Regions from separate parts of the Lysobacter sp. HA18 genome, predicted to be linked through region 2. Evidence: riboswitches for the same ligand, from Rfam matches in the RefSeq annotation. Region 2 holds a riboswitch; the other holds the start of a gene.

Region 1 (15,715 bases), 2.1 Mb from region 2:
TCAGCGCGACCAATGCGGACCTGCCGTCGATGATCGCTTCGGGCCAGTTCCGGCAGGACCTGTTCTATCGCCTCAATGCCGTCGAAGTGCGCGTGCCCGCGCTCGCCGAGCGCACCGACGACATCATTCCGCTCGCGCGACACTTTCTGCCACGCGGCAAGCGTTTTGCGGCCGATGCCGAGCGCGCGCTGGTCGCGCATGCATGGCCGGGGAACGTGCGCGAGCTCCGTAACGTGGTGCAGCGTGCGGCGCTGCTGTCGCGCGGTGATGCGATCGAGGCGCGTGATCTCGGATTGCCGACGCCGGTCGCCGTCGCCACGAGCGATGAGCCGGACCGCGGCAGCATCGAAGCGGCGTTGACGCGGCATGCCGGCGTCGTCGCGCAGGCCGCGGCCGATCTCGGCCTGAGCCGTCAGGCGCTGTATCGGCGCATGGAGCGGCTGGGGATCGCGCGGCCATGAGCCGCCATTGCCACGACTTGTTGGAGCGCGCGAAGTGCGCCGGCGTCGCCTCCCGCTGACCGCCGCATTCACGCTGCTCGCAGCGCTGCACGCGCTGATCGCCTCGACGATCGCGCTGGCTTTGTATCGCTATGTGTTCCATGCGTTCGGCGTGTCGATGCTGCTCGGCGTGCTGGTGGACCTGCCGTTGCTCGCCTACCACGTGCGTCGCGTGCTGGCACCGATGCGTTCGCTGTTCCGCGCGCTGGCGGGCACAGTGGCCAGCTATCGCGATGGCGACTTCAGCTTCGGCATCACCTGGAACGGCGACGGCGAGCTGCAGGAACTCGTCGACAGTCACAATGCACTCGGTGATGTTTTGCGCGAGCAACGCGCCGCGCTCGTGCAGCGCGAGCTGCTGCTCGACACCATGGTGCAGAACACGCCGGTGTCGATGGTGCTGGTCGGGCCGTCCGGCCATGTCGTGCATGCGAACCTCGCCGCGCGTCGCATGCTCGGCGAAGGTCGTCGCCTTGAAGGTCGCACGTTCGACGACCTGCTTGCCGAATCACCCGAAGCGCTGCGCGATGCTTTCGAGCGCGGCGGCGACGCGATGTTCACCGTCGGCGATGACGACGAGGAGGACATCTACCACCTCTCGCGTCGTCACTTCCGCCTCAACGGTGGTCGACACGAACTCGTGCTGCTGCGACAGCTCACCGCCGAGCTGCGACGCCAGGAAGTGCAGACGTGGAAGAAGGTCATCCGCGTGATCTCGCACGAGCTCAACAACTCGCTGGCGCCGATCGCATCGCTCGCGCATTCCGGTGCTGAGCTCGTGCGTCGCGGACAGTACGAGCGGCTGCCGATCGCACTATCGACCATCGAGGAACGTGCGCGGCATCTGGAAGGCTTCATACGCGAGTACGCGCGCTTCGCGAAGTTGCCTGCGCCGCGGCTGGAGACGGTCGAGTGGTCGCGCTTTCTCGCGCAGCTGCAGGCGCAGGTGCCGTTCAAGGGCGAGACGACCATCGACGGCGTGGCGCGTATCGACATCGCACAGATGGAGCAGGCGCTGCTCAACCTGCTCAAGAACGCGCACGAATCCGGTTCGACACATGACGGTGTCGAGCTGATGTTGCGACGCCTACCCGACGCGTGGCGAATCGACGTGCTCGATCGCGGGCAGGGCATGAACGAAGCCGTGCTCGCCAACGCGCTGCTGCCGTTCTATTCGACCAAGCGCAACGGCACAGGGCTGGGGCTGGCGTTGGTGCGCGAGATCGCCGAGGCGCACGGCGGGCGCGTGTCGCTCGCCAATCGTCAGGACGGCGGGCTGTGCGTGTCGATGACACTTCCGGCCTGATCAGTCCGGCTTCGGCATTACGTAGACGTCGGGCGCGTACCGCTCCATCAGCGATGCCGGCTTCACCGGCGGCGTGAATCCGTAGCGCGCGTACAGCGCATGCGCATCCCGGGTGGCAAGCATGAACCGGCGCAGGCCCTGCAGTTGCGGATACGCGAACACCGCGTCCATCAGCTGCATGCCGTAGCCGCGGCCGCGCACCTCGTCGAGCACGAATACGTCGGCGAGATAGGCGAACGTCGCGAAGTCGGTGACCACGCGCGCGAACGCAACCTGCCGCCCAACGAGCAGTCCGGAAAAGCACAGCGAATTGTCGATCGACCGCTGCACGGTCTCGCGCGGGATGCCGGGCGCCCAGTACGACTGCGTCGACAGCCAGCGATGCACCAGGTCGACATCGACCGATGCACGATCGGTGCTGACGACGAACACGTCGCTCACTTCGGCGTCTTGGTCGGGCGCTGCCAGCCTTCCAGCGTGGCCTGACGCGCACGTCCGACGGTGAGTTCGCCCGCCGGTGCGTCCTTGGTGATCACCGAGCCCGCACCGATCGTCGCGTTGGCACCGATCACCACTGGCGCCACCAGCGACGAGTTCGAGCCGATGAACGCGCCGTCCTCGATCGTGGTGCGGTGCTTGTTCGCGCCGTCGTAATTGCAGGTGATGGTGCCCGCGCCGATGTTGACCTTGCTGCCGACCACCGAGTCGCCGACGTAGGCGAGGTGGTTGGCCTTGCTGCCGATGCCCATGGTTGTCGCCTTGGTCTCTACGAAGTTGCCGATGTGCACGCCGTCGGCCAACACGGTGCCGGGGCGAAGTCGCGCGTACGGGCCGATCTGCGCGGCGCCATCGACGACCACGCCTTCAAGATCGCAATGCGCGCGCACCACCGTGCCGGCACCGAGCTTGACGTCCTTCAAACGCGTGAACGGCCCGATGCGCACGCCGTCGCCGAGTTCCACTTCGCCTTCGAGAATCACGTCGACATCGATCGACACATCCATGCCCACGCGCACTGTGCCGCGCTGGTCGAAACGATTCGGATCGGCGAGCGTCGCGCCCGCCACGCACAGCGCATGCGCGCAACGACGCTGCAGGGCGCGCTCGAGCTGCGCGAGTTGCCAGCGATCATTCGCGCCTTCGACTTCGATCGGATCGTCGACCAGCACGATCTCCGCGGGGCCGAACTCGTCCGCGGCCGCGGCGAACACGTCGGTGAGGTAGTACTCGCCCTGCGCGTTGTCGTTGGTCAGGTGCGTCAGCCAGCGATGCAGCGGCGCGGCGTCGGCGACGAGGATGCCGGTATTGATCGTGGTGATCTGGCGTTCGTCATCGCTCGCGTCCTTCTGCTCGACGATCCGCGCGACCTTGCCCGCGGCGTCACGGATCACGCGGCCGTAGCCGTTCGGGTCGTCGACTTCGGCGGCCAGCATCGCGATGCGGCCTTCGGCTTCGAGCAGCGTCTGCAGCGTGTGCGTTCGGATCAACGGGACGTCGCCATACAGCACGAGCACGCGCGCTTCCTGGTCGATTTCGGGAATCGCCTGCAGCACGGCGTGGCCGGTGCCGAGGCGCTCGGTCTGCTCGACCCAGTCGAGGTCGGACTGCCCGTCGAATGCGGCGCGCACCTGCTCCCCGTGATGGCCGTAGACCACGTGGATGCCGGCCGGCTCGAGCACGCGGGCGGTGTCGACCACATGCTGCAGCATCGGAATGCCCGCCACCGGCTGCAGCACCTTCGGGCGCGCGGATTTCATGCGCTTGCCTTCACCGGCGGCGAGGATGACGACGTGCAGGGGCGCGGACATGGCGGTCACAGACGGCAGGGTGGACGCAGGATTCTAACGGTCGCGCCGGTGACGGCCGGCAGGCGCGGCTGCCCAAGCAGCGGGCGAGCCTCTACCATCCCCGCCCGTGTCCGTACCGCCTTCGCCCCCGACGCCCGGCGTCCTTCTCCAGCGACGCCTCGTCGAAGCGGGCGCGCTCGCCTGCGTGGCGGGCTTCGTCGGCCACCGCATGTGGACGGCGCTCCCGACTGCGCGGTTCGGCGAATCGCTGGTGCTTGCGCTGCTGTGGCTGGCGATCGCATGGAGCGTGGCGCGCGTCGCGAGGCGCCGTACGGCGGATGGCGTCGGGCTCATCGGGTTGATTGCGCTGGTCGTGATCGCGGGGCCGGCGCCTGTACTCGCGACCGTGCTGCTGGCGGCAGGTGCGATCGCGGTCGGCACGTGGTTCGTCGAAGACATCGCGACTGCCTTCGGCGTCGGCGCCGCGGTGATAGCGGGGATCGTCGGCTGGTTGCTGCCGGTACCGATGCATTCGCTTTGGTTGTATGTCGTGGCGTTCGTCGGGTTGGTCGCGCTTGGCAGCCGCGCACTGGTCGGCGTATTGCGTGTCACGAGCGACGCATGGCGTTCGACCGTCGACGAGTCACCACGTGCTTGGACCGCCGCCGCGCTTGCCGTCGGGCTCGCATTGGCGGGCACCTGGCTGCCGACGCTGCAGTACGACGATCTCGCCTATCACCTCGGCCTGCCTTGGCAGTTGATGGAGCACCGGCGCTACACGCTCGACGCATCGCAGCAGGTGTGGGCGCTGTCGCCGTGGGCGGGCGATGTGCTGCAGGGCATCGCGCAGGTGATCGCGCGGCAGGAAGCGCGCGGTGCCGTCGATGCGATGTGGTTGCTCGCGATCGCCGTCGGTTCGTCGCGGCTTGCGGCGTTGCTCGGTGCGACCGTGACAACGCGTGCATTGACGGTCGCGCTGGTCGCCACGCTGCCGCCCATCGCGGCACTCGCCGGCAGCATGCAGACCGAGCTGCCGGCGATGGCGGTGATGCTCGCGCTGGCATGTCTCGCGACAAAACCGCAAAGCGGCGCGCGCGGACTGATCGCAATCGCCATGCTCGCGGGCCTGCTCGCGGGCCTCAAGTCCATCCATCTGCTCGCCGCGGCCCCACTGGTGCTGATCGCCGCATGGCGGTGTCGAAAGGACATGCGCCTCGGGACGGTGCTCGTCGCATCGCTCGCCTTCCTCGCAGTCGCCGGATCGAGCTACGCCTACGCGACGCTGACCTGCGGCAACCCGGTGTTGCCGCTACTCAACGACATCTTCCGCTCGCCATGCTTCGCGCCGATCAACTTCAACGATCCACGCTGGCACACGGTCGCAGACGTGCCGCTTCCGTGGTCGATGACCTTCATGACGCGCGCGCACCTCGAAGGCTGGAACGGCGGCATCGGGTTCGCGCTCATCGCACTGTCGGGCGCCGCGATCGCTGCATTGATCGACCGTCGCACCCGCGTGCTCGCCGTCTGCGCGCTGTTCGCTATCGCCGCGCCAATGGTGCTGATCGCTTACGCGCGGTACGTCGTGCCCGGGATCGTGTTGATGATTCCGATCGCGGTCGTCGCGATGCAGCGCGTCATGCCGCCGCGCCGGGTCGCGTTGTTGGGTATCGCGCTATGCGTGCTCGATCTCGCGTTCCAAGCCAACTCGCAATGGATCCTGCATACCGGCGGCATCAAGCGCGCGCTCGTCGCCGGCGGCCGCGACGCGCCTCTGTTTGCGCGCTACGCGCCCGAGCGTCTCGCCATTGCACGACTCCGTAGGCTCGCGCCTGACACCACGGTGCTGGACCTCGGCGGCGCAGCGCATGCCGAGCTCGTCGGCCGCGGGCGCACGACGCTCTGGTATTCGCCGCGCCTGAATACGGCGGCGATGCAGGCGGACGCCGACCCGACCGGTGCCGCATGGGCCCAGCTGCTGCGCGGGAACCGCATCGACGTCGTGCTCCTGCGTGAACAAGACGCAACCCCCGCGCGCCTTGCGGGCCTTGCCCGCACCGCCGCCCACCCGATCCTGACCGTCGGCCCGGTAGAGTGCTGGCGCCTTCCCGAACCCGGTCCACGATGAGCCTCAGCCGACAAAGCCGCGCGTACCTCACCATCGGCCTGATCCAGTGGCTGGTCGACTGGGCCGTGGTGGTCGCGCTGAGCCATGCCGGCATGAGCATCGAGGTCGCAAACGTGATCGGCCGCATCGCCGGCGCGATGCTCGGTTTTCGCATGAACGGGCGTTTCACCTTCGGCGATGGCGACACCGCGCCGGGCGGCCCGCAATTCACGCGCTACATGGTGATGTGGGTGTCGACCACCATCGTCAGCACATGGTCGCTGGGCGCGATCGATCGCGGCGTCGGCCTGCACTGGGCATGGATCGCGAAGCCCGGCGTCGAGTTCATCCTCGGCGTGATCGGCTTCCTGCTGTCGCGGCACTGGGTCTATCGCCGCTGACGCCCGTCGCGGTTTCGAAGCGTTCACCGGACGCCGGTTAATTCTTATCTCCAGTCGGCCCCGCGCGGGCCGATAGCCAGGTTGTGGGTCTTTGGCGACGGAGGTCCGGGGATGGTCGAATTGCGTCGGGGCGCGCCTGCCGAGTTGTGGCAGACGCTGGTGCACGAAGCGGGCGAGCGCGCCGGTTGCGCGCTCGACGAATCGCGCGAGAGCTACCTCGTCTTCGTGCTGCTCAGGCACCAGGGCGACGGCCACCTGCTCGCGCGCACGCAGGCGATCGAATGGCTGCATGCGCAGTCGCTCACCGGTCGCGCGCGCGACGATTCATTGCGCGATGTCGGCGACCGCTGCCTGCTGATCGCGGGCCTGTATCCCGCGCTTGCGGAGCGACGACGCGTCGACGTCCGCTACTTCATCGACATCGGGCGCAGTGCGTACGCCGGCATCGCCGACGCCGGGCGCACCGCATACGCGACGCTGTTCGCACAACTCGCCGACAGTTACGGCGAGCTGGTCTGCACCCTGCGGGCGGTGCGACCCGACATGACCGGCCTGTCGATCGACTACGAACGGCTCGCACGACTGGTGCCTGCACCCGGGCGACACTGACGCGACCGCCGGCATCTGCCGACGGTCGCGACGCGGTTACAGCGTGGGCGCGTAGCGGAGGGTCACGAACAAGCCGCGGCCGGACTGACGGTAGTACTCGACGGTTTCGTACGCGCGATCGAACACGTTCTCCAGCCGCGCCTGCAGTCGCAGCGCGGGCGTGAACGCGTATTCCGCGCGCAGGTCGAACGTCGCGAAGGCGCCGAGGCGACGCGTATTGCCGAGATCGTCGTAGCGTGCGCCTTCGCCCGCACCGGTGACGCCGAAGCGGAACGCGCCGAAGTCGTGGTCCAGATCCAGCCGCGCGCTTTCACGTGCACGGCGCGGGAGCAGGAAGCCGGACAGGCCTTCGCTGCGATTCTTCGCGTCGACCCAGCTGATGCTGCCGGACGCCACCCAGCCCGCGAGTGTCGTATTGCCGCTCAGCTCGGCGCCGCGCAGCCGTGCGCGATCGATGTTCTCGGGGCGGCGCGACTTCGCGCTATATGAGATCAATTCTTCGACGCTGGTCTGGTAGAGATCCAGGCGCGCACCCGAGTTCGCCGCGTTCCATGCCAAGCCGGTTTCGATCGTGCGTGAACCCTCGGGACGCAAATCCGGATTGCCGAATCCGAACGGGTAGTACAGCTCGTTGAACGTCGGCGCCTTGAACGCGGTGCCGGCGCCAACAGTGAAGCGCCACTGCGATGCGAAGTCGACGCCGAAGGCGAGGTTGCCGGTCGAGTGGCCACCGAACTGCTCGTTGTCGTCATGACGCGCGCTTGCTTCGAGGTCGAACATGCCGAAGTCGCCCTGGTACTGCAGGAAGCCCGCGCGATCGATGCGCTGCTTGAGGACGTAGCTGGTCGTGCTCTGCACTTCGTCGCGCTGCCATTCCAGCCCCGCGCTCATGCGCTGGCCGGCGGCGACGGTGAAGTCGCCCTGCAGCGATGCGGTGTCGCGATTGCTCGCGAAGTCGCCTTGGAACGTGGTGCCGGAGAAGTTGTCCGACGCGTCGCGGTTTCGGCCCGCCTGCAGGCGCAGCGACGCATTGCTCGACGGCGTCCAGGTTACGCCACCGCCGACCACCTGCTGCACGACGGTCGAGCGGTTGTAGAAGCCGTCGTATTCGTTGTCGCCTTCGGCGCGAAGCGCGTTCGCGTCGGCCTTCCAGCCCTCGGCGATGTCGATACCGCCGCGCAGCGACAGCGCATCGCGCGTGTAGCCGTCGCGATCAGGTTCATCGGCGAAGCAGCCGGCGAACACCGGAAATCCGGCGCCGCGACACGAGTCAAACCCGCGCGTCTCCTGATGCGAATAATCCGCGCCGAACCAGCCCCGCCCCACGCGGCCACCGAAGCCCGCGCTTGCTTCATACGTATCGCGGCTGCCTGCGCCGATCGACATGCGCGGCGTCAGCGCACCGGTGTCGCGCTTGGTGAAGATCTGGATGACGCCGCCGATGGCCTCGCTGCCGTACAGGCTCGAGCGCGGGCCGCGCACGATTTCGATGCGGTCGATCAGCTCGACCGGAATGTCCTGGAACGCGACGAGGCCGGACGTCGCCGAACCCATGCGCACGCCGTCGACGAGTACCAGCACGTGGTCGGATTCCGAGCCGCGCATGAAGATGGTGGTGAGCTTGCCTAGCCCGCCCTGGTTGCCGATCGAAATGCCGGCGCGGCCGCGCAGCAGGTCGGGCAGCGAACGCGCCTGGCTGCGTTCGATCTCGGCGCGATCGATGACTTCGACCGGCGCGAGCACGTCGCGCACGGCGACCGGCGCGCGGTTGGCAGTGACCACGACAGTGTCGAGCTTGGTCGCGTCGTCCGCGAAAGCGGGCGTCGCCAGCGACGAAGCGATGGCGAGGGTGATGAGGCGATACGTCATTGCGGTACTTCTCCGGCGTGCACGACCCCACGTCGTGCGGTCATAAGGAATCGCGAGGAGAAGGCGGAAGCGGGACGACGGCGCGCAGCAAGGCGACGCGAGCCGCCGCAATGCCCTCCGCATCGCAACCAGTCGACAATCGGGCCGGTCTCCGGACTCGCGAGTGGATGCCGACTTCGCATCCCTCCTTGGCGCCTTCCCGTGACGTGACGTCACAGTGGCCGATGCCGCGGATCGACTCGCTTACCGTTGCGGGGGCAGTGCCGGGCTGGCGCAGTGCGCGTCACCGGATTCCCGTTTCAACCTGCCAATCGCAGGTCACCCGAAAGCGGCGCGAAGTCTACGGGAAAGCACGGTGCCGCGCGCGGCGTCGCTCAGAACGAAAGCGCATCAGGCGCTTCGACATCGGGTTCGGGCTGGTGAGCGTCGCCCATCGTGGTCGTGACTTCGGACGCCGGCGGGCCGCGTCGCGACGACGGCAGCAGCGCGACGCCGGCCTGCGCGAGCGCGGTGAGTTCCGCGCGGCGCTCGATGTCGACCTGCTGCCAGTGGCAACCGGTCAGCGCGCCTTCCAGCGCATACAGAAGATTGAGGCTGGGCTTGAAGCCCGCACGCTTGACGCGCAGGTAAGCGTCGACCGCGCCGATCGCGTTGACGTCATCCCAGGTGCGCAGGCCCACCTGTCGCAGCCACGCCGCCGACTTGCCGCCGATGTTGAGCATTTTCGGCGCGTCGGTCATGGCTCAGCCCAGGGATTCGACGAAGGCGTGCGCGATTGCTTCGAGGCCGCGCTGGTCGTCGGCGTCGAAACGATCGGGTTCCGGGCTATCGAGATCGAACACGCCGATCAGCGAACCGTCGCGCGCGATCAGGGGGACGACGACTTCCGAACGCGATGCCGAATCGCAGGCGATGTGTCCGGGGAATGCATGCACGTCCGGCACGCGCTGCGTTTCGCGCGTCGACGCCGCGGCACCGCAGACGCCCTTGTCGAGCGGAATGCGCACGCAGGCCGGCAGGCCCTGGAACGGTCCGACGACGAGTTCGGTGCCGTCGAAGAAATAAAAGCCGACCCAGTTGAGCGAAGGCAGCGCGTTGTAGACGAGCGCCGACAGGTTGGCCGCGTTGGCGATGCGATCGCGCTCGCCGTGCAGCAGGCCGTGCGCCTGCTCGAGCAATTGCGCGTACTGCTCGGGCTTGGTGCCGTCGAGCGTGGAGGCGGCGAAGGTCATGCGCGAAGTCTAGCGCGCAGCCCCGCGGCCGGATGCGCCGCTTTCATGCGTTGACTGTGTCATGCCCATGCAACGACCGATGGCGACCGTGCGTCGTCGCGGTGGTCGCGCATGACTTTCCGCCCGGGCAGCCGCTTCGGGCATAGCTATACTCCGCAGTGCACAAATTGGCCTGCAGCCTCGTTCGGAGCCCCCGCATGACTTTCAACACGCGCCTCATCGTCGCGGCCGGCGTCCTGTCGCTCGGCCTCGCTGCCTGCAAGGGTGGCGACGCACAGCAGCAGGGCACGGGCCCCGGCGGCGCGATGCCGCCGGCCGAAGTGGGCGTGGTCGAAGTCGCGCCGCAAGCGCTGCCGCTGAGCAAGGATCTGGTCGGTCGACTCGCGCCGTTCCGCAGCGCCGACGTGCGCGCCCGCGTTCCGGGCATCGTGCAGCGTCGCCTGTACGAGGAAGGCGCGGACGTGCGCGAAGGCCAGGCGCTGTTCGAGATCGACCCGGCGGAACTGCGCGCGGCGACCGGCCAGTCGCAGGCGGCGGTCGCACAGGCCGAAGCCAGCTACACCAACGCGCACGCGACCGCCGAACGCGCGCGCCGACTCGCGCCGACGCAGTACATCGCGAAGTCCGATGTCGACAACGCGCTCGCGGCCGAACGTTCCGCCGCGGCGGCCGTGCAGCAGGCGCGCGCCGCGTTGTCGAGCACGCGCATCAACCTCGGTTATTCGACGGTGCGTGCACCGATCTCCGGCCGTGCGGGTCGCGCGCAGGTGACGGAAGGCGCGCTGGTCGGGCAGGGCACGGCGACGCTGCTCACCACGGTCGACCAGATCGATCCGCTGTACGCGAACTTCTCGATCTCGGTCGCCGAACTCGACCAGCTGCGTCGCGCGCAGACCAGCGGCGAGCCCGCCGATCGCGACGTGCAGATCGTGCTGCCCGATGGTTCGATGAATGCCGAACGCGGCACGCTGGACTTCGAAGGCAGCGTGGTCGACCCGGCCACCGGCGCGGTGTCGCTGCGGGCACGCATTCCGAACCACGACCGTCGCCTGCTGCCGGGCACCTACGTCGGCGTGCGCGCGACGCTGGGCCTGCAGAACGGCGTGTACCTCGTGCCGCAGGCCGGCGTGCTGCGTGATGCGCAGGGCGCGTACGTCTATGTCGTCGGCGTGGACAACAAGGTCACGCGCAAGGATGTCGGCGCCGATCGTCAGCAGGACGGCAAGTGGATCGTCGATCGCGGCCTCGCACCGGGCGATCGCGTGATCGTCTCGGGCCTGCAGAAGGCGCAGCCGGGTGCCGCGGTGAAGGCGGTGCCGTGGACGGAAACGCCTGCCGCGGGTGCTGCGCCGCCTGCCGCGCCCGTCGCGCGCAAGGGCTGATCCGCCATGTCCCGCTACTTCATCAACCACCCCGTGTTCGCGTGGGTGATCGCGATCATGGTCGTGCTCGCGGGCCTGCTCTCGATCCGCGGCCTCGGCGTGGAGTCGTACCCGAACATCGCACCGCCGCAGGTCGGCGTGTCGGCGAGTTATCCGGGTGCGGATGCGCAGACCGTCGAGCGCGCGGTCACGCAGATCATCGAGCAGCAGCTCACGGGCATCGACGGGCTGGACTACTTCAGCGCGTCGTCGAGCCAGGGTTCGGCGTCGGTGAACCTGACGTTCAAGCCCGGCGTCGATCCCGACATCGCGCAGATGCAGGTGCAGAACAAGGTCGCGCAGGCGACGCCGCGTCTGCCGGCGGACGTCACGCGTAATGGCATCACGGTGGCGAAGGCGAACTCCGGCTTCCTGTCGGTTGTCGCACTGCGATCGACGGATCCCGCGATCGGCAAGGACCAGCTGTCCGACCTGCTCGCATCCAACGTGCTCGACCAGATCTCGCGCGTTCCCGGCGTCGGCGGCACGCAGCTGTTCGGCGGCGAATACGCGATGCACATCTGGCTCAACCCCGACAAGCTGCAGGCCTACGGCCTGTCGGCGAGCGAGGTGCTGGCCGCGGTGCGCGCGCAGAACGTGCAGTTCTCGGCGGGCCAGGTCGGTGGCGAGCCGTCGCCGGCATCGCAGATGTTCACCGCGACTGTCGCGGCGGAAGGTCGCTTCTCCACGCCGCAGGAGTTCGAGAACATCCTGCTTCGCGCGGATCCGAACGGCGCCAGCGTGCGCCTTCGCGATGTCGCGCGCGTCGAGGTCACCGGTTCGGCGCACAGCTTCGATCTGAAGTGGGACGGCCAGCCGGCCGCCGGCTTCGCCGTGCAGCTTGGACCGGGCGAGAACGCGCTCGCCGTCGCCGCCGCCGTCAAGAAGCGCATGGACGAGTTGCAGCCGAGCTTCCCGAAGGGCGTGCAGTGGTTCTCGCCGTATGACAGCTCGGACTTCGTGCAGGTGTCGGTCGACGAAGTCGTGCAGACGCTGCTCGAGGCGATGGTGCTCGTCTTCCTGGTGATGCTGCTGTTCCTGCAGAACATCCGAGCGACGCTGATCCCGACGCTGGTCATCCCGGTCGCGCTGCTCGGCACGTTCCTGGGCATGAAGATCCTCGGCTTCACCATCAACCAGCTCTCGCTGTTCGGCATGGTGCTGGCGATCGGCATCGTGGTCGACGACGCGATCGTGGTGATCGAGAACGTCGAACGCATCATGACCGAGGAAGGCCTGCCGCCGCGCGAGGCCACCTACAAGGCGATGCAGCAGATCACCGGCGCGGTCATCGCGATCACGCTGGTGCTCGCCGCGGTGTTCGTGCCCAGCGCATTGCAGGCCGGTTCGGCAGGTGCGGTGTATCGACAGTTCGCACTGACCATCGCAATGGCGATGCTGTTCTCGGCGTTCCTCGCACTCGGTTTCACGGCCGGCGCTGTGCGCGAACCTGCTCAAGCCGAGTGCGCATCACGACGCACGCAACCCGATCTTCCGCGGCTTCAACCGCATCTACGACCGCATGGCGACGACGTACGTCGGCCACATCCGCAGCGCCGTGCAGCACACGCCGCGATGGATGGGCGTGTTCGCGCTGCTGGCGGTGCTCACGGGCTTCCTGTTCTGGCGCATGCCGGGTTCGTTCCTGCCGGAAGAAGACCAGGGCTATGCACTCGCGATCGTGCAGCTGCCGCCGGGCGCGACGCTGCGTCGTACCGAAGCGGTGTTCGAGCAGGTGCGCCAGTCGGTCAACAAGATCGACGGCTACGCCGGAATGATGCAGGTCGCCGGTTTCAGCTTCATCGGCCAGGGCGAGAACGTCGGCATGGCGTTCATCAAGCTCAAGCCGTGGGACGAACGCAAGACGACGGCGACGGAGTTCATCCAGCAGGCGAACATGCACCTGTTCCCGATCCGCGACGCGCAGATCTTCGTGATCAACTTGCCGACGGTGAACGGCCTCGGTGCATTCGGCGGCTTCGACATGTACCTGCAGGATCGCAGCGGCCAAGGCCGTGAAGCGCTGCAGCAGGCGATGGGCACGTTGCTGGCGAAGGCGGGGCAGGACAAGACGCTGGTCGGCGTGCGTCCGAATACGCTCGAGCCGTCACCGCAGCTCAAGCTCGACGTCGACCGCGTGCAGGCGCAGGCGATGGGCCTGTCGGTCGGTGACATCTACAGCGCGATCCAGATCATGCTCGCGCCGGTGTACGTCAACGACTTCGTTCAGGGCGGCCGCGTCAAGCACGTGACCATGCAGGCCGACGCGCCGTATCGAACCGGGCCCGAATCGCTGGCGCATTTCTACACGCCCGCACCCGGCATGACGTCGGCCGATGGCACCGCCGCCATGGTGCCGCTGTCGAACGTCGTGCACTCGAAATGGACGGTCGCCGCGCCGTCGCTCACGCGATACAACGGCTTCGCCGCGGTGGAGATTGTGGGCTCGCAGGCGCCGGGCAAGAGTTCGGGCGAGGCGATGACGTCGATGGAGCGCATCGTCAACAACGACCTGCCGCCGGGCTTCGGCTACGACTGGGCCGGGCAGTCGCATCAGGAAATCCTGTCGGGCAGCCAGACCACGATGCTGATGCTGCTATCGATCGTCGTGGTGTTCCTGTGCCTTGCGGCGCTGTACGAAAGCTGGTCGGTGCCGGTGTCGGTGTTGCTGGTGGTGCCGCTGGGCGTGCTGGGCGCGATCGTCTTGTCGATGATGCGTGGCTTGCCGAACGACATCTATTTCAAGATCGGCCTGATCACCGTCATCGGCCTTGCGGCGAAGAACGCCATCCTGATCATCGAGTTCGCCATCGCGGAGCGTCAGCTCGGCAAGCCGCTGCGCCAAGCCGTGGTGGAAGCGGCGAAGCTGCGACTGCGGCCGATCCTGATGACGTCGTTCGCGTTCATCATGGGCGTAATGCCGCTCGCGATCTCGACGGGCGCAGGCGCGAACTCGCGTCACGCGATCGGTACCGGCGTCATCGGCGGCATGCTGTTCGCGACGTTCCTCGGCCTGCTGCTGATACCGGTGTTCTACGTAGCCGTGCGCCGTCTGCTGGGCGACAAGCTGGACGAGCCGCCGAAGCTCGACCCGAACGAGATCCATCGACAGATTCCGCTCTGAGTCGAGTCGACCCGCTGCAAATCGAAGCCTCCGCATTGCGGGGGCTTCTTTTTTGGCGGCGTGACGACGCCGGCCGAGCAGGGTTGCGATGTTGCTATCGCGCGAGCCCGTCTGCGTCGATCACGGCACTTCGCGCGATGCAGCCCGGACGTCTGGGGCGCACATCACCAACACGCAGACATAAAAAAACCCGGCAGCGCGAGCTGCCGGGTTCGGTTCCAGTGGGAACTGGAGAGAGAAACTTACTTCGCGGACTTGCCGGCAGCGGCGTTGACCGTCTGCTCGGTCGCCTTGGCGGCGCCGTTGGCGGCCTGCGAGAACTGGTCCTGCGCCTGGCGAACGGTGTCGTTCGCGGTGCGGGTCGCGGCCTCGAACTGGCCCTTGGCGATCTGGGCAACCGACTCGTTGACCTTGGCGACGCGGCCGAGGACGTCCTGACCGGTGGTCAGCGCGCGCTCGACGTTCTCGCGGGCGATCTGCGCGCCCTTCGGCCACAGGTTCTTGGCGCCGTCGAGGTCACGGACCTGGGCGGCTTCGCCGAGGAACGCGAAGGTCGCGGTGCTGCGCTCTTCGATGGCGGCGAGCTGCAGGCCGAAGATGGCCTCGGCATTCTCGAGGGTCAGGCGGTTGATGCGGGCGGCCGTGTCGGCGAACTGACGGGTGGCCGCGGCGAACTGCTCGTTGAACTGTGCGTACATGGGCGGGCTCCTGGCCTTGAAGGCCGATACAGCGTTGATGGTGCGTTGCAGCATAGGCCTGTCCGTTGTGCAGTGCAACAACCGCTCATCGGTCGTTGTCACGGTTTCAGGGACGTGAGCATGCCGTGGCGGCCAGCCACTGCCGCTTGGGTACGGAAACAACATGAGATGCGGCGTGGAAACGCCGCGGCCGTCAGCCAGCCGGGCCCCGGTAGCGGCAGCCGGACGTACAGGTCTCGTGGACCACGACTTCCGACAGCAGCGGCAGCGCGGGCTTCAGCCGGTCCCAGATCCATGACGCGAGCCGCTCGCTGGTCGGGTTCTCCAGCCCCTCGATCTCGTTGAGGTACTGGTGGTCGAGCTGGTCGTACAGGGGACGGAATGCCGATTTGAGATCGGCGAAGTCCATCACCCAGCCGGTGTCCGCGCCCGGCTCACCGGACACGTGGACCTCCACCCGGAACGAATGGCCGTGCAGGCGCGCGCACTTGTGCCCGTCGGGCACGTTCGGGAGACGGTGCGCGGCTTCCAAGGTGAAGACTTTGAAGATGTCCATCACAGTCATTGTAAGGGCCAGCCTCGCGCTCGCGGACCGTGCGGGGCCCTCTGCTAACGTACGGCCGTTGCGGCTTCGACCGATTCCACGTGTCCGATTCCGTCC
Region 2 (15,715 bases):
CACGAACAGGTAGGCGATGACCACCGAGCGCGACAGCAGCTCATAGCGCGGCGGCTCGAGCGTGGACGCGAACGGCCCGAAGATCACGAACACCAGCAGCGCTGCCTCGAGCGCCCGGTAGAGGTTGAAAAGCCGCAGTTCGCGGTAGAGGACGTGGTCGGCGTCGAGCGGGGTGACGACGGTTCTGAAGGGCACGGCGCACGTCCGACGGCAGGTCGGCCGAGTATAGGTGGCCGATTCCGCGCGGCTCGCCGGCCGCGCCGGTTTTGCCCGGCCCCGCCCGATCGGCGACAATACTGCCCCCTCGCGCCGGCCTCCGGGTGCGCTCTCGCGCGCGGGCCCCACGTCCATCCTTCGGTGACGCATGAATTTCCACGAATACCAGGCAAAGCAGCTCTTTGCCGAATACGGCATCGCCGTTCCCATGGGCATCGTCGCCCGCTCGCCGGATGCGGCGGTGGCGGCGGCCAAGCAGATCCCCGGCGATCTGTGGGTCGTCAAGGCGCAGATCCATGCAGGCGGCCGCGGCAAGGCCGGCGGCGTGAAGCTCGCGAAGAACTTCGACGAGGTCGCGCAGTACGCCAAGGCGATGCTCGGCACGAAGATGGCCACGTACCAGACCGCCGGCGTCGAGCTGCCGATCGATTCGGTGCTGATCTCCGAAGGCACGGACATCGCGAAGGAGCTGTACCTGTCGGTGCTCGTCGATCGTTCGACCAAGACCGTCACCTTCATCGCTTCGGCGGAAGGCGGCATGGACATCGAGCAGGTCGCGCATGAGAAGCCCGAGGCGATCCAGACGCTGCACGTGAACTACGTCGAAGGCCTGCAGCCGTACCAGTGCCGCGACCTCGGCTTCGCGATGGGTCTCAACGCCAAGCAGGTCGGCCAGCTCACCAAGATCATGACCGGCCTGTTCAAGCTGTTCATGGAGAAGGACCTCGCGCTGGTCGAACTCAACCCGCTCGCGATCCTCACCAACGGCGATCTCGCCGTGCTCGACGGCAAGGTCGATTCCGACGACAACGCGTCGTTCCGCCATCCCGAGCTGGTCGCCATGCGCGACACGCGCCAGGAAGACGACACCGAAGTGCTCGCGTCGAAGTACGACCTCAACTACGTCACGATGGATGGCGACATCGGTTGCATGGTCAACGGTGCAGGCCTGGCCATGGCGACGATGGACGTCATCTCGCTCAACGGCGGTTCGCCGGCGAACTTCCTCGACGTCGGCGGCGGTGCGACCAAGGAGCGCGTCACCGAAGCGTTCAAGCTGATCCTGTCGAGCGACAAGGTGAAGGCGATCTTCGTCAACATCTTCGGCGGCATCGTCCGCTGCGACATGATCGCCGAGGGCATCATCGCGGCGGTCAAGGAAGTCGACGTCAAGGTGCCGGTGATCGTGCGCCTCGAAGGCACGAACGTCGAAGCCGGCAAGGAGCTTCTGAAGAACTCCGGCCTCGCGATCACGGCCGCCGACGACATCAACGACGGTGCGAAGAAGGCTGTCGCCGCGGTCCAGAAGGCCGCCTGACGTCGCTGTAGCCCGGGCAAGGCCGCAGGCCGCGCCCCGGGTTCGACCACCGCAAGATTTCCCGGGCGCGCATCGCTCGTCCGGGCTACACAAGGGACTCGCAATGTCCGTTCTGATCAACAAGAACACCAAGGTGATCGTGCAGGGCTTCACCGGCTCGCAGGGCACCTTCCACGCACAGCAGATGCTCGACTACGGCACCCAGGTCGTGGGCGGCGTCACCCCCGGTAAGGGCGGCACCGAGCACCTCGGCCTGCCCGTGTTCAACACCGTTGCCGAAGCCGTGTCGAAGACCGGCGCCGACGCGTCCGTGATCTACGTGCCGCCGCCGTTCGCGGCCGACGCGATCATGGAAGCCGCGGCCGCCGGCATCCGCGTCATCGTCTGCATCACCGAAGGCATTCCGGTGCTCGACATGCTGCGCGCGAAGAACGTGCTGAAGGAGCATCCGGAGACGGTGCTCGTCGGCCCGAACTGCCCGGGCGTGATCACGCCGGGCGAGTGCAAGATCGGCATCATGCCGGGCCACATCCACATGCCGGGCAAGATCGGCATCGTGTCGCGCTCGGGCACGCTGACGTACGAAGCGGTCAAGCAGACCACCGACGTCGGCCTCGGCCAGTCGACCTGCATCGGCATCGGCGGCGATCCCATCAACGGCACCAACTTCATCGACGCGCTGCGTTGGTTCCAGGACGATGCGCAGACCGAAGGCATCATCATGGTCGGCGAGATCGGCGGCTCGGCCGAAGAAGAAGCGGCCGAGTTCATCGCGAAGCACGTGACGAAGCCGGTCGTCGGTTTCATCGCCGGTGCGTCGGCGCCGAAGGGCAAGCGCATGGGCCATGCCGGTGCGATCGCGTCGGGCGGCTCGGGCACGGCGGAAGGCAAGTTCGCAGCGCTGGAGAAGGCGGGCGTCACCACGGTGAAATCGCCGGGTGATCTGGGTGCTGCGATAGCGAGGAAGCTTGCGGGCTGATCCGGCAGCGTCTTGATGGACGAAAGGCCGCCTTCGGGCGGCCTTTTGCCTTCTGGCCGTCTCTGATCAGTTACGGGTTTCCGCCCGGTGGCGCGGACCAGTGATCTCCGGCCTCCTCAGGAAACAGGTCGCGCAGCCGAGCTGCGTGCCGCGCGGCGTCGCGACTACATCGAATCAACCGCAACATCTAGCGTTGACGAATGAACGTGTGCCGCATATGTTGTGCCCATCGAAGGCGCCGCCTCCTGCCAGGAGCGGCTTAATAGGGAACCCGGTGGGAATCCGGGACTGCCCCGCAGCGGTAAGTGGAAACGACCCGCGTCATTGGCACTGGCCCTCGGGCTGGGAAGCGACGCGCAGTAGGTGGCGACCCAGGTTGCCGTAGTCCACGAGTCCGAAGACCTGCCTCGATCGGTGGCCGCGTGCCGCCGCTTGGCCAGGCGTCCTCGTGGGAGGGACGGGCCGGTCTTCGGGCCCGCGCCCGTCGCCGTCCGTCTCGTCCATGTCGATGCCGGCTCGCCCGAGGGGGCGGGGGCCGGCGCAGGACGTCGCGTGCGCCGCTTTCGCTTCCTCTCCATCGCCATCGGAGAGGAAACATGACCACCGAAACACTCGTCACCACCGCCGCGCCCGACGTCGACGACGCACAGTCCGACTTCGCACTGACCCCGCCGCATGCACCGGCGACCATGACCGTGACCAAGCGCGACGGCCGGCGCGAGCCGGTCGACGTCGCCAAGATCGTTCGCGCCGTGCAGCGTTGCTCGATGGGGCTCGACGACATCGACCCGATGCGCGTCGCGCTCAAGACCATCGGCGGCATCTACGACGGCGCCACTACGCGTGAGCTCGACGAGCTCTCGATCCACACCGCGGCCGCGTTCACCACCGAAGAGCCGCAGTACTCGCGCCTCGCCGCGCGGCTTCTCAGTGCGTACATCGACAAGGAAGTCGCGGGGCTCGGCGTCTATTCGTTCTCGCAGTCGATCGTGCTCGGCCACGATCTCGGCCTGATCAACGACCGCGTGCGCGAGGTCGTCGAGGCGAACGCGCGCAAGTTCAACGACGCGATCGACACCGCGCAGACGCAGCGCTTCGAATACTTCGGCCTGCGCACGCTGTACGACCGCTACCTGCTGAAGCATCCGCACCGTCGCCACGTCATCGAAACGCCGCAGCACTTCTTCATGCGCATCGCCGTCGCGCTGACCGACACGCCGTCGGGCGCGTTGCAGCTGTATCGGCTGATGGCGTCGCTCGACTACATCCCGAGTTCGCCGACGCTGTTCAATTCCGGCACGCGGCACGAGCAGCTGTCGTCCTGCTTCCTGCTGGATTCCCCACAGGATTCGCTGACCGACATCTACACGCGCTACGGCGACGTCGCGCAGCTGTCGAAGTTCTCCGGCGGCATCGGACAGGCCTACCACCGCGTCCGTTCGCGCGGTTCTCTGATCCGTTCCACCAACGGGCGCAGCAATGGCGTCGTGCCGTGGTTGAAGACGCTCGATGCGTCGGTCGCCGCGGTGAACCAGGGCGGCAAGCGCAAGGGTGCGGCCTGCATCTATCTCGAGACGTGGCACGCGGATATCGAAGAGTTCCTCGAGCTGCGCGACAACACCGGCGACGAGGCGCGCCGGACGCACAACCTCAACCTCGCCAACTGGATCCCCGACCTGTTCATGCGCCGCGTCGATACCGACGGCGACTGGTCGTTGTTCGATCCGAAGGCCGTGCCGGAGCTGCCGGATCTCTGGGGCGACGCGTTCGAGCGCGCCTACGTGCAGGCCGAGCAACAAGGGCTCGCGACGCGCACGGTGAAGGCGCGCGATCTGTACGCGCGCATGATGAAAGTGCTCGGCGAAACCGGTAACGGCTGGATGACCTTCAAGGACGCCGCCAATCGCACCTGCAACCAGGTCGGACCGGGTCGCACCGTGCATCTGTCGAACCTGTGCACCGAGATCCTCGAAGTCACCAGCGCAGACGAGACCGCCGTATGCAACCTCGGTTCGATCAACCTTGCGCAGCATGTCGGCGAGCACGGCTTCGACTTCGACAAGCTCGCTGAAACCGTGCACGTCGCGGTGCGCCAGCTCGACCGCGTGATCGATCTCAACTTCTATCCGATCGAATCGGCGCGACGCTCCAACCTGCGCTGGCGTCCGGTCGGGCTCGGCGTGATGGGCCTGCAAGATGTGTTGTTCAAGCTGCGGATGCCATTCGATTCGAGTGAAGCGTTGACGCTGTCGACGCGAATCGCTGAAACCATCTACCTGCACGCGCTGGACGCATCCTGCGAGCTCGCCGAACAGCATGGCGCGCACCCTTCGTTCCCGGAGACGCGCGCAGCGAACGGCGAGCTGCAGTTCGATCTGTGGGGCGTGACGCCGGCGCAGAACGCAGCATGGGACGCGCTCAAGTCGCGCATCGCGCAGCATGGCCTGCGGAACTCCCTGCTGATCGCCATCGCGCCGACCGCCACCATCGCGTCGATCGCCGGCTGCTACGAGTGCATCGAGCCGCAGGTGTCGAACCTGTTCAAGCGCGAGACGCTGTCCGGCGACTTCGTGCAGGTCAACCGCTATCTCGTCGACGAGCTGAAGAAGCTCGGTCTGTGGACGCAGGAGGTGCGTGACGCCATCAAGCTGGGTGAAGGTTCGATCCAGGCCATCGACGCGATTCCCGCGCCGCTGCGCGAGGTGTACCGCACCGCATGGGAACTGCCGCAGAAGGCGTTGATCGACCTCGCCGCCGCGCGCGGCGCGTACATCGATCAGTCGCAGTCGCTCAATCTCTTCATGGAGAGCCCGAACATCGGGCGGCTGTCGTCGATGTACATGTATGCGTGGAAGTCGGGCCTGAAGACGACGTATTACCTGCGCTCGCGCCCGGCCACGCGTATCGCGAAAGCCACGGTGAGCGTCGCGACGCCACAGGCGGCCGTTGCGTGTTCGCTCGAAAACCCGGAGGCCTGCGAGGCCTGCCAGTAACCGTCCAGTCCGTCACTTCGCGGAGGCGTCGATATCCGGCGCCTCCGCGGGGCTGACGTCAGCTCAATGCAGGGGCACGGGCGACGACAGGAGTCGCCGAGGGAACGCCGGGCGCGAAGGATCGTGCGCATGGATGCGGCGCATGGAAGCCGCCCGTTGCCCCTGCACCTTTTTCCCGCGATGCGACGCATCGCACCTCCGGAATCGAAATGACCGCCACCCGCCTGCTCGACCCCGGCTTCGCCCTGACCCTGCGCCCGATGCGCTATCCCGCGTTCTACGACATGTATCGCGACGCAGTGCGCAACACGTGGACGGTGGAAGAGATCGACTTCGGTATCGACGTCAACGACCTGCGCGACAAACTCACGCCCCCCGATCGCCATCTCGTCGAGCGCCTCGTCGCCTTCTTCGCCACCGGCGATTCCATCGTGTCGAACAACCTGGTGCTGAACCTCTACCAGCACATCAACGCGCCGGAAGCGCGCATGTACCTGTCGCGGCAGCTCTATGAGGAAGCGCTGCACGTGCAGTTCTACCTGACGCTGCTCGACGCCTATGTGCCCGATGTCGAGCGACGCGCCGCCGCGTTCGACGCGATCGAGAACATTCCCTCGATTCGCGCCAAGGCCGAGTTCTGCTTCCGCTGGATCGACTCCATCCAGCAGATGCATCGGCTCGAGACGCGCGGCGACCGCCGCATGTTCCTGCTCAACCTCATCTGCTTCGCGTGCTGCATCGAAGGCCTGTTCTTCTTCGCCGCATTCGCCTACGTCTGGTTCCTGCGTTCGCGCGGGCTGCTGCCGGGCCTTGCCGCCGGCACCAACTGGGTGTTCCGTGACGAGTCGGGCCACATGGCGTTCGCGCTCGAGGTCATCCGCACCGTGCGCGACGAGGAACCCGATCTGTTCGACGCCGACATGGAACGCGATGTGCGCGCCATGCTTCGCGAAGCGGTCGATGTCGAAGCCGCGTTCGCGCACGACGTGCTGTCCGGCGGCGTCAACGGGCTGTCGCCGCGCGAGATGCGCGACTACCTGCAGTACGTCGCCGACCTGCGCCTGCAGTCGCTCGGGCTCGCGCCGGAGTTCGGCAGCCGCAATCCGTTCGCCTTCATGGACCTGCAGGACGTCCAGGAACTCACCAACTTCTTCGAGCGCCGCGTCTCGGCCTACCAGGTCGGCGTGAGCGGGCAGGTGGCCTTCGATGCCGCATTCTGACGCGCCGCGCGAGGCGCGGCTCTGGGAGATCGTCTTTCCCGACCACGCCAACCACCTCGGCACGCTGTTCGGCGGGCAGGCGCTGGCGTGGATGGACAAGGCCGCGTTCGTTGCGGCGACGCGTTACGCACGGCGCACGGTGGTGACCGCACGTTCGGACCAGGTCGACTTCCGGGTTCCGGTGCGGCAGGGGCAACTGGTCGAACTCGTCGCACGCGTCGCCGAGGTCGGCCGGAGTTCGATGCAGGTCGATGTCGAACTTCACACCGAGGATCCACACGCCGGAACGCGGCATCTGTGCACGCGCGGCCGCTTCAGCATGATCGCGCTGGATGCGAACGGTCGGCCCGCACCCGTCGAGCCGCTCGACGACGGAGCTAGCGCGGCCGGCGCGTAGAATCGGCCGCTCTCACAGGAGCGGCCATGGCTCTGCGGATCGCACTCGCCCAGTTCGATTTCCCGGTCGGCGACATCGCCGGCAACACGGCGCGCATCGAAGCGATGATCGCGCAGGCGCGCGACGAGCACGGTGCCGCGCTCGTCGTGTTTCCGGAGCTCGCGGTCAGCGGTTACTCGCCGGAAGACCTGCTACTGCGACCGGGTTTTCTTGCCGGCTGCGACGCCGCGATCCGTCGCATCGCCGCATCCACGCACGGCATCACCGCCGTCGTCGGCTGGCCGGAAACTGCCGGCGCGATCGTCTACAACTCGGCAAGCGTGCTGCGCGACGGCGAAATCGAGCGCACCTACCGCAAGCGGGAACTGCCGAACTACCAGGTGTTCGACGAGCGCCGCTATTTCTCGGTCGACCCCGATGGCGAAACCTGCGTGGTCGCGGTCGATGGCGTGCAGGTCGGCGTCGTGATCTGCGAGGACCTGTGGTTTCCCGAGCCGCTGGCCGCAACGGTGAAGGACGGCGCACAGGTCGTCGTCGTGCCGAACGCGTCGCCCTATGAACACGGCAAGCACATGACGCGCGACGCACTGCTCGCCGAGCGCGCGACGGAGTCGGGTACCGCGATCGCCTATCTCAATGTCGTCGGCGGGCAGGACCACGTCGTATTCGATGGCGCGTCGGTGGTGGCGGACGCGAACGGACAGGTGCATCCGGCCGCAGCCACGTTCCGCGAGGAATGGCTGGTGGTCGACTTCGATCCGACTGCAGGCACGTTCGTGCCGGTGCGCTGGACGCCGGAGAACGACGAGAGTCGCGAAGGCCTCGCGTGGCGCGGCATCGTGCGCGGTACGCGCGACTACTGCCGCAAGAACGGTTTCGAGAAGGTGTGGCTGGGGCTTTCGGGCGGTATCGATTCGGCGCTGGTGCTGGCGGTTGCGGTCGATGCGCTGGGCGCCGAGAACGTCACTGCGGTGCGGCTGCCGTCGCGCTACACGGCGGGCATGTCGAACGATCTCGCGGCCGAGCAATGCGAGCGCCAGGGCGTGCGCCTGCTCACCGTTCCGATCGAAAAACCTTTCGAGGCCTACCTCGAAACGCTTGCACCGATATTTGAACGACGCGCGGCGGATACGACCGAAGAGAACCTGCAGTCGCGCATCCGCGGCGCCACGCTGATGGCGATGTCGAACAAGTTCGGCGGTCTGCTGCTCACCACGGGTAACAAGAGCGAGTACGCGGTCGGCTACGCGACGATCTACGGCGACATGTGCGGTGGCTACGCGCCGATCAAGGACGTCTACAAGACCGACGTGTTCGCGCTCGCGCGTTGGCGCAACACAGTCGACGCCGTGATTCCGCAGGAAGTGATCGACCGCCCGCCGTCGGCCGAGTTGCGCGAGAACCAGAAGGATCAGGACTCCCTGCCGCCGTACGACGTACTCGACGCGATCCTCGAGCGCTATGTCGATGGCGAGCAGTCGCGCGATGAGATCGTCGCTGCAGGGTTCGATGACGCGACGGTCGACCGCGTGCTCCGGCTCGTGCGCATCTCCGAGTGGAAGCGCCACCAGGCCGCGCCCGGCCCGAAGATGACGCCGCGCGCGTTCGGCCGCGAGCGTCGCTACCCGATCAGCAACGGCTACCGCTGACGCATCGAGCCTACAAACGAAAACGCCGCCCGGAGGCGGCGTTCGTCGAAGCGGTGCTGCGATCGATCAGTGACCGACCTTGGACGTGTCGCCACCGAACGGGTTCAGGCGACGCAGGTGGCTCGGGTAATCCGGCCACTCGCCCTTGAGGTAGGCGTGGTTCGGATCGGCCTTCTGCAGCTCGGCGCGCGCGTCGTTGGCGAGCGTGGTGTTGCCCAGCGACGTATACGCCGAAGCCATCGTCGCGATCGCGTCGTTCTGGTAGCTCGACTGCGGATAGTTCTCGAGCACGTACTTCGCGCGGTCGATCGCGGCGACGTCCGCGTGTCGCTCGAGGTAGTACAGCGCGGTTTCCATCTCGTAGCGGGCGAACATGTCGCGCAGCTTCGCCATGCGGTCGCGTGCGTCGGCGGCGTAACGGCTGTTGCCGTAGCGCTCGACCACGATGCCGAAGTCGTTGTACGCCTGCTGCGGCGTCGCGAGGTCGCGGCGCGCCGGGTCGAGGTGCCACACGCGCTGCAGGAACACCGCGTCGCGCGAGGAATTCACAAGGCCGCGCAGGTAGTACAGGTACGCGATGTTGCGGTTGGTCGGGTAGGTGCGGATGAAGCGGTCGATCGTGCTGATCGCGTCATCGTGCTGGCCGGCCTTGTACTGCGCGTAGGCGGTCTCGATCTGCGCCTGCTCGGTGTACGGGCCGTACGGGTACTGGGCGATGAGGCGCTTGTACGTCTCCTCCGCCGAGGACCAGTTGCCGTTGACCATGGACTTGTGGCCCTTCTGGTACAGGGTCTCGACCGGAACACCTTCGTTCGAGTCGCCCTTGTGGCGGAAGCGCGCGCAACCCGCGCCGGCGAGAAGGGAGACCGCGAGGACTGCGACCGCCAGGCCACGGACGAGGGACACGGGCGACGGGCGGAAGGCGGAGCGATAGCTCATGGGATCGACGGATGCCGGATCGGGAGACAGGAAGGCCGGATAATAGCAGGACCGTCTTAACCGACCCGCGCTGGCGGGCCGCAAGGAACAAGGCCACCGATGTCCGACACGATCACCCTCGAAGCCCGCGTCCCCGATACCAGCGCCGGGCGCCGCTTCGATGCCGTCCTGGCCGAGCTGTTCCCCGAGCATTCGCGCTCGCGGCTGGCCGGCTGGATCAAGACCGGGCAGGCCCGGCTCGACGGCCGGGAAGTGCGCCCGCGCGATCCCGTGCGCGGCGGCGAGCACGTCACCGTCCAGGCGGAGATCGGCGTGCAGACCGACGCCCCGGCCGAGGACATCGCCCTCGACGTTCTTTATGAGGACGCCGAGGTCATCGTGATCGACAAGCCCGCCGGCCTCGTCGTGCACCCGGGCGCGGGCAACCCGGCCGGCACGCTGGTCAACGCGCTGCTGCATCGCGACGCCTCGCTGTCGGCGCTGCCGCGCGCGGGCATCGTGCATCGGCTCGACAAGGACACCTCGGGCGTCATGGTCATCGCCCGCACGTTGCAGGCCCATACGTCGCTGGTCGACCAGCTTTCGGCGCGACAGGTGCATCGCCAGTATCTAGCCGTCGTGGTCGGCGCGCTCGTATCGGGCGGCACCGCGAATGCGCCGATCGACCGCCATCCGCGCGACCGCCTGCGCATGGCGGTGCGCGACGACGGCAAGGACGCGGTGACGCACTTCCGCCTGCGCGAACGCTTCCGTGCGCACACGCTGCTGGAGTGCCGGCTCGAGACCGGGCGCACGCACCAGATCCGCGTGCACATGGCGCACCTCAAGCATCCGATCGTGGGCGATCCGCTCTACGGCGGCCCCTTGAAGCTGCCGCGCGGCGCATCACCGGAAACGATCGAAACGCTGCGCGCGTTCAAGCGCCAGGCGCTGCATGCGGAGACGCTGGAATTCGTGCATCCCACAACCGGCGAGCCGGTGCGATGCACCGCCCCGGTACCGGCCGACCTGCGCGCCCTCGTCGACGCACTGCGCACCGACCAGCGCGAGCACGAGGAACGCACGCGGTGACCGCGTTCCTGCACGCCGACTGGTCCGCGCCATCCGGCGTGCATGGCGGGACGACGCTTCGCTTTGGTGCCGGTCGTTCCGTCGCACCGTTCGACACGTTCAACCTCGGCAATCGCTACGCGGCCGATGGCGATGACGCGGCGACCGTCGACGCCAACCGCGATGAGCTCGTCGACCTGCTCGCCTTGCCGTCGCGGCCTCGCTGGCTGCGGCAGGTGCACGGCGTCGACGTTTTGCGGTTCAGCGCTGATGACACATCGACCGATGAGCCGCAGGCCGACGCCGCGGTGACCTCGGATGCCGGCGTCGTCATCGCCATCCTTACCGCGGACTGCCTGCCCGTGCTGTTCGCCGCGCGCGACGGATCGCAGGTCGGTGGCGCGCATGCGGGCTGGCGCGGACTGGCCGACGGCGTGCTCGAGGCGACGGTCGCCGCGATGCGCACGTCGCCGGATCGGCTAATCGCGTGGCTCGGCCCCGCGGCAGGGCCAGCGGATTACGAGATCGGTGCCGACGTCTACGAGGCATTCGTCGCAAAAGACGCCGGCGCTGCATCCGCCTTCGTCGCCACGCGCCCCGGTCACTGGCGCGTCGACCTCTATGCGCTGGCGCGCATGCGCCTGATCGCTGCGGGCCTCGCTGAGAACGCCATCCATGGCGGCGGCCTCAGCACGATCGCCGAGCCCGCGCGCTTCTTCTCGCATCGTCGAGACCGCCGCACCGGGCGCATGGCCTCGTTGGTCTGGCGCGACCCGTCGGCCTGAGCATCAAGCGGCTGCATGCGGCCTTGACGCCCCACGGCGCATAAGGGCGCGGCCGGATTCCCGGCGAAGGGGATCGTGTGGCCGAGCAATCCAACCTCAACCGTGCGTTGCCGGTACTCGTCGGCGCCGCGCTGGTGCTCGGCTTCCTGTACTGGGCGAAGGTGATCGTGATTCCGGTGGCGCTGGCCATCCTTTTCACGTTCCTGCTGGCCCCGCCGGCGCATTACCTCGAAAGACGCGGCGTATCGCGCGTTGTGTCGAGTGCATTGATGACGGTGCTCGCACTCGCGCTGGCGATCGGCGCGGGCTTCGCGGTGACGCGGCAGGTCGGCAGCCTGCTCGACGCGTACCCGCGCTACGAACCGAATGTCACCGCGAAGATCGAACAGCTGCGCTCGCGCGGGCGCACCGGGCTGCTCGACAAGCTGCAGGTCGTGACCGAGCGCATCTCCACTCAGCTCGACCGCCGCGGCCCCGCACCGATGACGCAGGCCGAACGCGAGGCCGCACGCGCGCAGCCGGTGCGCATCGTGCAGCAGGAACCGGTGCGCATGTCGCAGCTGTGGGCGATCGCGGGGCCGCTGCTCGAACCACTCGCGGGGCTCGGCCTCGTGCTGGTGCTCGTGATTTTCATGCTCATCCATCGCGAGGACCTGCGCGATCGCCTGATCTCGCTGGTCGGCGTCGATCAGTTGGCGGATACGACGCGAGCACTGGAAGACGCCGGTCAACGCGTCAGCCGTTACCTGCTGATGCAGCTGATGGTGAACAGCGGCTACGGGCTATGCGTGGCGATCGGCCTGTCGGTGATCGGCGTTCCGTACGCGCTGTTGTGGGGATTCTTCGCCGCGGTGCTGCGTTACATCCCGTATCTCGGTTCGTGGCTCGCAGCCTTTATGCCCGTCGCGCTCAGCCTGCTGATCGCACGCGAATGGACGACCGCGCTTCTCGTCGTCGCGTTGTTCGGCACGCTCGAACTCATCACGAACATGCTGGTGGAACCGTGGGTATACGGTCGCGGCATGGGCGTGTCGCAGGCGGCGCTGCTCATCGCGGTCGCGTTCTGGACGTGGCTATGGGGGCCGATCGGACTGGTGCTCGCATCACCGCTCACCGTCTGCCTGGTCGTGCTCGGGCGCTACGTGCCGTTTCTGAAATTTCTCGACACGCTGCTCGGCGACACGCCACCGCTCGCGCCCGCGCACCGCTTCTACCAGCGCCTGCTCGCGCAGGACGACACCGAAGCCGCCGACCTGCTCGACGACTACGCCGCGCTCGACGGCCTCGATCGCGCGTACGACGAGATTGTCGTGCCGACGCTCGCGCATGCGCGCGAGGATCTGCGTCAGGGCCGACTGCAGGCGTCCGACCATGCACGCGTGATCGACGAAGCGCATGCACTGGTCGATGCGCACCGTCGACTCATTCGCCCGGACGACATGGTGGGCGCCGACCGCATGCGCGTGCTGGCGATTCCGGTGCGTGATAACGTCGACGAAGTGGCGGTGTCGATGCTCGGCAAGCTCATCGACATGGGGCGCATCGAATGGAATGCCGCGTCGTCCGCGGTGCTCGCATCCGACGTCGTCGAACACATCCGCGGCGCGGAGATCGACGCGCTGGTGCTGGTGTCCGTGCCGCCCGGCGGCCTCGCGCACGTGCGTTACCTGGTGAAGCGACTCGGCACGGAATTCGAAGGCCTGCCACTGCTCGTGGTGCGCCCGGGCCTGCTTGACGAAGCGCAGGTGCGGCAGCGTCGTGAACTCTCGGAACTCGGTGTGTTCCGCTTGGCGTCGACATTGACGACCGCCGCGTCGGAATTGCGCAAGATCACGACGATGCGCTGATCGATCCGTCAGTGCGGCCGCACGCCCTGCGTGGCGTCGGTCCGGCGTCGTCGCGCTGTCCGGCGCTCGCCGGCGTCGGCCGATTCCTTGAAATCGCCGGCTTCGCGCAGCGCCTTCAAATAACTGCGACGCCAGAACGTGATGTCGTGACGTTTGAGATGGCGGAACATGCCTTGCCAGCGCTCGCGGCGTTCCTCCAGCGGCATTGTCATCGCCTGTGCGATCGCATCGCCGGCACCGTCGAGGTCATACGGGTTCACGACTAACGCGCCATCGAGTTCGCGCGATGCACCTGCGAACGGCGACAACAAAAGAACGCCGGGATCGTCCGGATCCTGCGCGGCGACGAACTCCTTCGCAACGAGGTTCATGCCATCTCGCAGGGGCGTCACCAGTCCGACTTTCGCGAGCCGATAGAAACCCGTCAGCGTCGAATGCGGAAAGTTGCGGTTGACGTAGCGCACCGGAGTCCAGTCCGGCTCTGCGAATCGCCCGTTGATGTTGCCGGAGATCTGTTCGAGTTCGCTGCGCAGGTCGCGGTACTCGGCAACGCCTCCGCGCGACACCGGCGCGATCTGCAGGAACGTCAGCTGCCCGCGCTGCTGCGGATAGCGCTTGAGGTAATTCGCGAAGCCGCGGAAGCGTTCCGGCAGCCCTTTCGAATAGTCGAGGCGGTCGACACCGATCGCGAGGTCGCGGCCCGACATGCTGCTGACCAGTCGTTTCACTGCGGATTTCGCGACCGCTTCGCGTGCCAGTGCCGCGATGCGCGTCGTATCGATGCTGATCGGGAATGCGCCCGCGCGGAAACGTCGGCCATTTGGTGCTTCGAGAACACCACGTTCGATCACGCGGCCACCGCCGAACAGGCGCACATAGTCCTGGAAGCGCTCGAGATCGCGCTCGGTCTGGAAGCCGACCAGGTCGCAGGACGACAGGCCTTCGAACAGGCGCTGATGACTGGGCAGCGCGGCGAGCAGGTCGGACGACGGCATCGGCACGTGCAGGAAGAAGCCGATACGACATTTGACGCCGCGCTCGCGCAGCAATCGCGCAAGCGGAATCAGGTGGTAGTCGTGGATCCAGACGAGGTCGTCTTCTTTCAGCAGCGGTGCGAGCTTGCCGGCGAACAGCGCATTGACGACCTGGTAGCCCGCATACGTGTCGCGGTCGTAGTCGACCAGATCCATGCGGAAGTGCAGCAGCGGCCACAGCGTGCGATTCGCGAAGCCGTTGTAGTAGTCCTCGTGGTCCTGCGCGGACAGGTCCATCGTGATGAAGCGGATGTTGCCGTCCTGCTGCTCGTGCATGCGGCCCGAGGCGTGTGGATCGATCTTTCCGCTCCAGCCGAACCACATGCCGCCGTCCTCGCGCAGCGCGTCGAGCAACGCGATCGCGAGGCCGCCGGCCCGCGATTCCTCGGGCAACGCGACGCGATTACTGACGACGACGAGACGACCCATGCGATGCCTGCGCTTGCGCTCCTGCCGACGGACGCCGGTACGAGCGAGCATGCCCGCGCGCGGTTCGTCGGTGCGTGACGGCAAAAAACGCGGAACCGAACGCTAGGTTGCGTCCTCCCACGGGCGACTCAGGCGCATCGCGGCATTGATCAGGCCCACATGCGAATACGTCTGCGGGAAATTGCCCCAGAGTTCGTTGCCTTCCAGCGACAGGTCTTCCGACAGCAGCCCCAGCGGATTCCGGCGCGCGAGCACGCGTTCGAACAGCTCACGTGCTTCATCGGCGCGACCGACCGACGCGAGCGCATCGATGTACCAGAACGTGCAGATGGTGAAGCTGGTTTCCGGCACGCCGAAGTCGTCGGGCGCGACATAGCGCAGCATGCCGTCCTCACGACGCAGCTCGCGGCCGACCGCATCGACCGTCGCCGCGAAGCGCGGGTCATCCGCACGCACGAAGCCGAGATCGGCGAGCAGCAGCAGTACCGCGTCCATGCGGCCGCTGTGCGTGCCTTCGACGAAGTGGCCACGGCTCTTGTCGAATGCGAGTTCATCGATGCGCGCATGCATGCGATCCGCGCGCTCGCGCCAGAACGCCTCGCGGTCACCGATCTGCAGCGCGCGTGCGATGCGCGCAAGTCGATCGCAGGCCGCCCAGCACATCACTGCCGAATAGGTATGGACCTCGACGCGGCCGCGAAACTCCCACAGGCCGGCGTCGGGTTGGTCGAACAGCGCGTATGCACGCTCACCCAAGCGTTCGAGCCGACGGAAGTGCGTGCTGCCGCTCGGCAGGTTGAGTCGGCGGTCGAGGTACATCTGCGTCGACGCCAGCACGACGCTGCCATAGACATCGTGC

The links. A riboswitch is a leader RNA that binds a small molecule or an ion and turns the genes downstream of it on or off. The one in region 2 is predicted to bind cobalamin.
Region 1: it holds a riboswitch for cobalamin, as region 2 does, so the genes downstream of both, btuB (TonB-dependent vitamin B12 receptor) here and ACVWWW_RS13745 (ribonucleoside-diphosphate reductase subunit alpha) in region 2, are expected to answer to the same signal.

What each region holds. Positions count from the first base shown of each region.
Region 1 is NZ_JBSRZL010000001.1:728,332-744,046, forward strand. It holds gene ACVWWW_RS03640 (sigma-54-dependent transcriptional regulator) at 1-461, shown strand, start outside; gene ACVWWW_RS03645 (sensor histidine kinase) at 496-1,806, shown strand; gene ACVWWW_RS03650 (GNAT family N-acetyltransferase) at 1,807-2,238, opposite strand; gene glmU (bifunctional UDP-N-acetylglucosamine diphosphorylase/glucosamine-1-phosphate N-acetyltransferase GlmU) at 2,244-3,614, opposite strand; gene ACVWWW_RS03660 (hypothetical protein) at 3,721-5,721, shown strand; gene ACVWWW_RS03665 (GtrA family protein) at 5,718-6,101, shown strand; gene ACVWWW_RS03670 (hypothetical protein) at 6,213-6,710, shown strand; gene btuB (TonB-dependent vitamin B12 receptor) at 6,747-8,579, opposite strand; cobalamin riboswitch at 8,705-8,920, opposite strand; gene ACVWWW_RS03680 (TfoX/Sxy family protein) at 8,954-9,319, opposite strand; gene ACVWWW_RS03685 (GAF domain-containing protein) at 9,323-9,811, opposite strand; gene ACVWWW_RS03690 (efflux RND transporter periplasmic adaptor subunit) at 10,009-11,193, shown strand; partial or broken gene ACVWWW_RS03695 (multidrug efflux RND transporter permease subunit) at 11,200-14,356, shown strand; gene ACVWWW_RS03700 (phasin family protein) at 14,599-15,054, opposite strand; gene queD (6-carboxytetrahydropterin synthase QueD) at 15,248-15,610, opposite strand; gene ACVWWW_RS03710 (PAS domain S-box protein) at 15,700-15,715, shown strand, end outside.
Region 2 is NZ_JBSRZL010000001.1:2,805,387-2,821,101, reverse strand. It holds gene ACVWWW_RS13760 (ATP-binding protein) at 1-195, opposite strand, end outside; gene sucC (ADP-forming succinate--CoA ligase subunit beta) at 365-1,534, shown strand; gene sucD (succinate--CoA ligase subunit alpha) at 1,638-2,513, shown strand; cobalamin riboswitch at 2,729-2,937, shown strand; gene ACVWWW_RS13745 (ribonucleoside-diphosphate reductase subunit alpha) at 3,110-5,506, shown strand; gene ACVWWW_RS13740 (ribonucleotide-diphosphate reductase subunit beta) at 5,716-6,726, shown strand; gene ACVWWW_RS13735 (acyl-CoA thioesterase) at 6,713-7,123, shown strand; gene ACVWWW_RS13730 (NAD+ synthase) at 7,150-8,772, shown strand; gene ACVWWW_RS13725 (outer membrane protein assembly factor BamD) at 8,839-9,711, opposite strand; gene rluD (23S rRNA pseudouridine(1911/1915/1917) synthase RluD) at 9,811-10,782, shown strand; gene pgeF (peptidoglycan editing factor PgeF) at 10,779-11,546, shown strand; gene ACVWWW_RS13710 (AI-2E family transporter) at 11,624-13,393, shown strand; partial or broken gene otsA (alpha,alpha-trehalose-phosphate synthase (UDP-forming)) at 13,495-14,856, opposite strand; gene ACVWWW_RS13700 (glycoside hydrolase family 15 protein) at 14,959-15,715, opposite strand, start outside.